2 regions of the Cellulomonas fimi ATCC 484 genome follow, and region 2 is predicted to be linked to the other one. Evidence: predicted binding sites of a transcription regulator. Region 2 holds the regulator's gene; the other holds the start of a gene.
What was found. Region 2 encodes LexA, which represses DNA repair genes until DNA is damaged. Its sites were predicted from a motif close to TCGAACANNTGTTCGA; they were not measured.
Positions count from the first base shown of each region.

Region 1 (3,316 bases), 310 kb from region 2:
GATGCCGCGGTCCGGCTGCCGCCAGTGCGTCAGGAGCTCCTCGACGAGGTGGCGCTGCAGCGACCACGAGTCGTCGCTCTCCGTCAGGCCGCACTCGCGCGCGAGCTCGAGCGCGCACATGACCTCGCCCAGGACGTCGTTCTGCACCTGCCCGACGGCGGCGTTGCCGACGCGCACGGGACGCGAGCCCGCGTACCCGGGGAGGTGGTCGAGCTCGCGCTCGGGCAGGTCCCGGCCGCCGTCGACGCGGTACATGATCTGCAGGTCCGCGGGGTCGCCGGCGACGGCGCGCAGCAGCCAGTCCCGCCACTGCGTCGCCTCGTCCCGGTACCCGTGCTCCAGCAGGGCCTCGAGCGTCATCGCCGCGTCCCGCAGCCAGCAGTAGCGGTAGTCCCAGTTCCGCTCGCCGCCGAAGTCCTCCGGCAGCGACGTCGTGGCGGCCGCGACGATGCCGCCCGTCTCGATGTCCGTGAGCAGCCGCAGCACCAGGAGCGAGCGCACGACCGCGTCGCGGTACGAGCCCCGGTAGGACGCGGACCGTGCCCACAGGCCCCAGACGACACGGGTGCGGTCGAGCCGGTCGGGGACCGTGAGCCGTGGGGGCAGCGGCTCCCACGAGTGCGTCCACGTCAGCGACAGGTCGACGGCGTCGCCGGCGTCCAGGCGGAACGCGTCGCGGTGGCGGTGGTCCGTGTGCGTCGGCAGCCGGTCCCCGCGCAGCAGCAGGGCGTCCGGACCGGCGACGGCCCGGATCGCCGGCAGCCCGTCGTCGTCGGTCACGCGGTGCACCCACGGCTCGATGGAGCCGTACCCGAACCGCACGACCCACTCGTGGCGGACCTCGACGTACCCCCGGGTGCACTCCACGCGCCGGACGACGTCGGCGCGTCCGTCGGCCATCGGCATGGCGTCGACGACGACGGCCGTCCCGGTCGGCGTCGTGTAGGTCGTCTCCAGGACGAACGAGTCCTCGAGGTAGCGCCGTGTGATCTCGGTCGCGTCGGCGACCGTCAGCAGCCACCGTCCGTGGTCGGACGTCCCGAGGAGGCGGGCGAAGCACGCCGCGCTGTCGAACGAGGGCAGGCACAGCCAGTCGAGGGACCCGAACCGCGAGACCAGGGCGACGGAGCGCCCGTCTCCGAGGGCGGCGTACTCGGCGACGGGGGCGGCGTCGTCGGGTCCCGGGGCGTGGTCGAGGGGGGAGCTCATGGGTCCTCAGCATGCGGGCGGGGGCGCCTCACGGCACGCCGACCGGCGTTCGCCGACGTCGAACACGTGTGCGACTGTCAGAGGCGCCACGTAGACTTCCCGGCGTGAACGACCGACTGGTAGTGCAGGGCGCCCGCGAGCACAACCTCCGCAACGTCGACCTCGACCTCCCGCGCGACAGGCTCATCGTCTTCACCGGTCTGTCGGGCTCGGGCAAGTCGTCACTGGCCTTCGACACCATCTTCGCGGAGGGCCAGCGGCGCTACGTCGAGTCGTTGTCGGCGTACGCGCGACAGTTCCTCGGGCAGATGGACAAGCCCGACGTGGACTTCATCGAAGGGCTGTCCCCGGCGGTCTCGATCGACCAGAAGTCGACCAACCGCAACCCGCGCTCGACGGTCGGCACGATCACCGAGGTCTACGACTACCTGCGCCTGCTGTTCGCGCGCGCCGGCACGCAGTACTGCCCGGAGTGCGGCGAGCGCGTCACCGCGCAGACCCCCCAGCAGATCGTCGACCGTCTCCTCGAGCTCCCCGAGGGGACGCGGTACCAGGTGCTGGCGCCGGTCGTGCGCGGTCGCAAGGGCGAGTACGCGGACCTGTTCAAGGAGCTGCAGGGCAAGGGCTTCGCCCGCGCGCGCGTCGACGGCGAGGTCGTGCAGCTCACCGAGCCGCCGACGCTCGAGAAGAAGCTCAAGCACGACATCGAGGTCGTCGTCGACCGCCTCGTCTCGCGCGAGGGCGTGCAGCGCCGCCTCACGGACTCGGTGGAGACGGCGCTGGGTCTGGCGGGCGGCCTGCTCGTCGTCGAGCTCGTCGACGCCGACGCCGACGACCCGGGGCGCGAGCGCCGGTTCTCCGAGAACCGCGCATGCCCCAACGACCACGTGCTGACGCTCGACGAGATCGAGCCGCGGACGTTCTCGTTCAACGCCCCCTACGGCGCGTGCCCCGAGTGCACCGGCATCGGCTCACGCCTCGAGGTCGACCCCGAGCTCATCGTCCCCGACGAGGACCTCTCGCTTGACGACGGTGCGATCGCCCCCTGGTCGCAGATCTCCAGCGAGTACTTCGCGCGTGTGCTCGGTGCGCTCGCGCAGGACATGGGCTTCTCGACGAGCGTGCCGTGGCGTGCGCTGCCGCAGCGCGCGAAGGACGCCGTCCTGTACGGGCAGAACCACGAGGTCAAGGTCCGGTACAAGAACCGGTGGGGCCGGGAGCGGACGTACTCGACGGGTTTCGAGGGCGTCGTCACCTTCCTCGAGCGCCGGCACTCCGAGACGGAGTCGGACTGGAGCAAGGAGAAGTACGAGGCCTTCATGCGCGAGGTGCCGTGCCCGGTCTGCCGCGGCGCGCGCCTCAAGCCCGAGGTCCTGGCGGTGCGGGTCGGCGGCAAGTCGATCGCGCAGGTCTGCGAGCTGCCCATCCGGGAGGCACGCGCGTTCCTCGACGAGCTCGACCTCGGCGAGCGGGAGCGCGCGATCGCCGCCCAGGTGCTCAAGGAGATCCAGGCGCGCCTCGGCTTCCTGCTCGACGTCGGACTCGACTACCTGTCGCTCATGCGTCCCGCCGGCACGCTGTCGGGCGGGGAGGCGCAGCGGATCCGGCTCGCGACGCAGATCGGCTCGGGCCTGGTCGGCGTGCTGTACGTGCTCGACGAGCCGAGCATCGGCCTGCACCAGCGGGACAACCGACGGCTGATCGACACGCTCACGCGCCTGCGCGACCTCGGCAACACCCTCATCGTCGTCGAGCACGACGAGGACACGATCCGCACGGCCGACTGGATCGTCGACATCGGCCCCGGCGCCGGGGAGCACGGCGGTCGTGTCGTGCACTCGGGGGACCTGGACGGGCTGCTGTCGTCGGCCGAGTCGGTCACGGGCGCGTACCTCTCCGGGCGCCGCGCCATCCCGATGCCGCCGCAGCGCCGGCCCGTCGACCGGAACAAGCAGCTCACGGTCGTGGGCGCGCGCGAGCACAACCTGCGGGGGATCGACGTGTCGTTCCCCCTCGGGACGCTCACCGCCGTCACCGGCGTCTCCGGCTCCGGCAAGTCCACGCTCGTCAACTCCATCCTCTACACGGTGCTCGCCAACGAGCTGAA
Region 1 covers NC_015514.1:2,051,893-2,055,208, forward strand. The annotation lists gene CELF_RS09385 (glycoside hydrolase family 15 protein) at 1-1,209, opposite strand, end outside; gene uvrA (excinuclease ABC subunit UvrA) at 1,314-3,316, shown strand, end outside.
Region 1: the regulator LexA is predicted to act here: its motif matches at 1,268-1,283, upstream of uvrA (excinuclease ABC subunit UvrA).

Region 2 (3,316 bases):
GTTCACGGCCGGCGCGAAGCAGAAGCCCGGCCAGACGCGGATCGACCTCGCCGAGGCGACGATCGCGCTGGTCCGCAAGGTGCTGCCCTCCGTCGTCGAGGTCGCGCCCGACGCCGTCTACGTCATGGTGACGAACCCGGTCGACGTCGTGACGTACGCCGCCCTGAAGATCTCGGGCCTGCCGCCGTCGCAGCTGTTCGGGTCCGGCACGGTGCTGGACTCCTCCCGGCTGCGCTACCTCCTCGCGCGCGAGACGGGCGTCGCCGTCCAGAACGTGCACGCGTACGTCGCGGGTGAGCACGGCGACAGCGAGCTCCCGCTGTGGAGCTCCGCGAGCATCGGCGCGGTGCCGCTGCTCGAGTGGAACGGCCTCGGCGGCCGCGGCCCGCTCACCGCGGAGGTGCGCGAGCGGATCGCGCACGAGGTGGTCGACTCCGCCTACCGGATCATCGAGGGCAAGGGCGCGACCAACTACGCCGTCGCGCTCGCAGGGTCGCGCATCATCGAGGCCGTGCTGAACGACGAGTCGCGGATCCTGCCCGTGTCCTCGCTGCTCGACGGCTACTACGGGATCTCCGACGTGTGCCTGTCCGTGCCCGCCGTGGTCGGCTCGGGTGGAGTGGGCGACCGGCTCGCGGTGCCCATGTCCGCCGACGAGCTGGCGGGGCTGCGTCGCTCGGCGGACGCGGTCCGCTCGGTGGCGCGCTCCTTCGGCTTCTGACCGCTGCGCTCGTCCGGTACCGGCGGGCGCCTGCCGGCCGGCTCCGCGTCGTCCCGGCAGTGGTGACCAGCCGGGTGCCGCCCGCGAGGGACGGCACCCGGCTGTGTCGACGTCGGCCAGCGCGCTCCTGGGCGGGTCGGTGGCGCTGGGCGGGTCAGTGCCGGCGCAGCGCTGCGACGAGCTCGGACTTCCGCATCGACGACCGCCCCTGGATGCCGACCTCGGCGGCCTTCGTGCGCAGGTCCGCGACGGTCCAGTCCTCGTAGTCGCCGGAGCGGCCGCCCGCGCGGCCCACGGAGGCGCGCGACGAGCCCGCTGAGGCGTTCGCGATGCGCGCGGCCTTCTCCTTGCTGCTGCCCTCGTCGCGAAGCCGCTCGTACAGCCGGGCGTCCTTGACGCTCGGTCCGGGGTCTCTCATCCGTCCGGGCATGCCGCCACCTCCTGTGCGTCGTCCGCACCGGCGCGGGCCGGCGCACGCCCCAGCCTCGCGCGCTCCACCGGCCGCCGCAGCCGGAGCGGAACCGTCAGAGGCTGCGCAGCACCGAGACGACGCGGCCGAGGATCGTCGCCTCGTCTCCGGCGATGGGGGAGTACGCGGCGTTGTGCGGCATCAGCCAGACGTGCCCGTCGGCGCGCCGCAGCGTCTTGACGGTCGCCTCCCCGTCGATCATCGCGGCGACGATCTCACCGTTCTCCGCCACGGGCTGCCGCCGCACGACGACCCAGTCGCCGTCGCAGATCGCGGCGTCGACCATCGAGTCGCCCGCCACGCGCAGGAGGAACAGGTCGCCGTCGCCCACGAGCTGGCGGGGGAGCGGGAACACGTCCTCGACGACCTGCTCCGCGAGGATCGGCCCGCCGGCGGCGATCCGGCCGACCACCGGCACGTACGACGGGCTGGGCACGCGCTCGCCGTCGTCGCCCGTGGGCGCGAACGCGGACCGGCTGCCGTCCGGCGCCGTCCACGTGCCCACGCCGCGCGAGTCGTCGGGCTGGACGACCTCGATGGCACGCGGGCGGTTGGGGTCGCGCCGCAGGTACCCCTTGCGCTCGAGCACCGTGAGCTGGTGCTTGACGCTCGACGGGCTCGTCAGGCCGACGGCCTCGCCGATCTCCCGCATGCTCGGGGGGTAGCCCCGCGACTCGACGGACGCCCGGATCGTCTCCAGGACGAGCCGCTGGCGCGCGGTCAGGCCGTCGACGCCGTGCGGCCCGTCCGGCAGGGCGTGCACCGTCGCCACGGCCTGGTCGGTCCCGGTCGTCCCGGTGTCCCCGCTCGCGCTCACTTGCACCCTCCTGACGTCGTCGGCCGGTCGCCGCCCTGCTGACAGGCCCGCGCCGCCGCCGTGCCGACGTCCGGCCGCGCGGCCCGGGGCCGCGATGTCGGTGGTCGGTGGTGCGCTTGCCCTGCGCGGCCAGCCTAGGCAGTGCGAGCTGCGAGATCAAACACCTGTTCGATCTTCTCTCGACACGTGTCGGGCCCGGCTGGTAGAACTCGTACAGGCGTTCGACGAACAGGCGTTCGAACGGGAGCGGAGGAGGCCGAACATGAGCGCAGCGGTGCTGTCCCCGGCGGGCGTGCGGCGTGCGGTGCCGGGGCGACCGGCCGCCCCGAGCCGTCCTGCGGTGTCGCGCGGCCACCTCACGCTCGTCCGGACGGGTGATGTCGCGGAGGCCCGCCGGGCCCGTCCCGCGCGCGACGCGGCGGTGCCCGGACCGTTGCGGCTCACGACGCGCGGTCGGGTCGTCGTGGTGCTGCTGGCCCTGCTCCTGTGCGTCGCGGTGTCGCTCGTCGCCTCGCGCGCAGCGGCGGACTCACCGGTGTCGGGCGCGATGGAGGTCACGCGGCACGTGGTGCTCGAGGGCGAGACGCTCTGGGCGCTCGCCGAGGACGTGGCGCGACCCGGCGAGGACGTGCGCGACGTCGTGCTCGAGCTCGTGCGGCTGAACGAGCTGCCGAGCGCCGGGCTGATGGCTGGTCAGACGATCATCCTGCCCGCGCGATGACCCGGCCCGCCGCCCGCGTGGGTGCCGGTGGCTGAGCGTGCAGCGACGTTGACGGTCGAGGCGGACGCAGATAGGTTAGCCTTACCTCATCAGACGGGCTGGGGGGCTCGTCGAGGTGCGGAAGCGCTGCTGTCGACAGCCGCGCTCGCCGCAGCACCGCGCCGGGCCGAGGCGAGTCGGTCCGTGACCTGGGACGGGGGCGTCCCCGCGGGGGTGGTCGCTCGACGCGGCCACCCCCGTGCGCGGAGCACCGGCCGGTGCGCGCCCGCCTTGCGACGTCCCTCCGGCGTGACCTAGCGTCGCCGGGACGACCCCAGCGGACGGCGGAACCAGCCACCTCCGCGACCACGAGGAGACAGCGGTGCACTGTCCGTTCTGCCGACACCCGGACTCCCGGGTCGTCGACTCGCGCACGTCCGACGACGGCGCGTCGATCCGCCGTCGCCGCCAGTGCCCGCAGTGCCACCGCCGATTCACGACGCTCGAGACGGCGAGCCTGTCGGTCGTCAAGCGGTCGGGCGTCACCGAGCCGTTCAGCCGCGAGAAGATCGCGACGGGCGTACGCAAGGCGTGCCAGGGGCGGCCGGT
Region 2 covers NC_015514.1:1,736,971-1,740,286, forward strand. The annotation lists gene CELF_RS07975 (L-lactate dehydrogenase) at 1-721, shown strand, start outside; gene CELF_RS07980 (Rho termination factor N-terminal domain-containing protein) at 876-1,151, opposite strand; gene lexA (transcriptional repressor LexA) at 1,246-2,007, opposite strand; gene CELF_RS07990 (LysM peptidoglycan-binding domain-containing protein) at 2,270-2,728, shown strand; gene nrdR (transcriptional regulator NrdR) at 3,090-3,316, shown strand, end outside.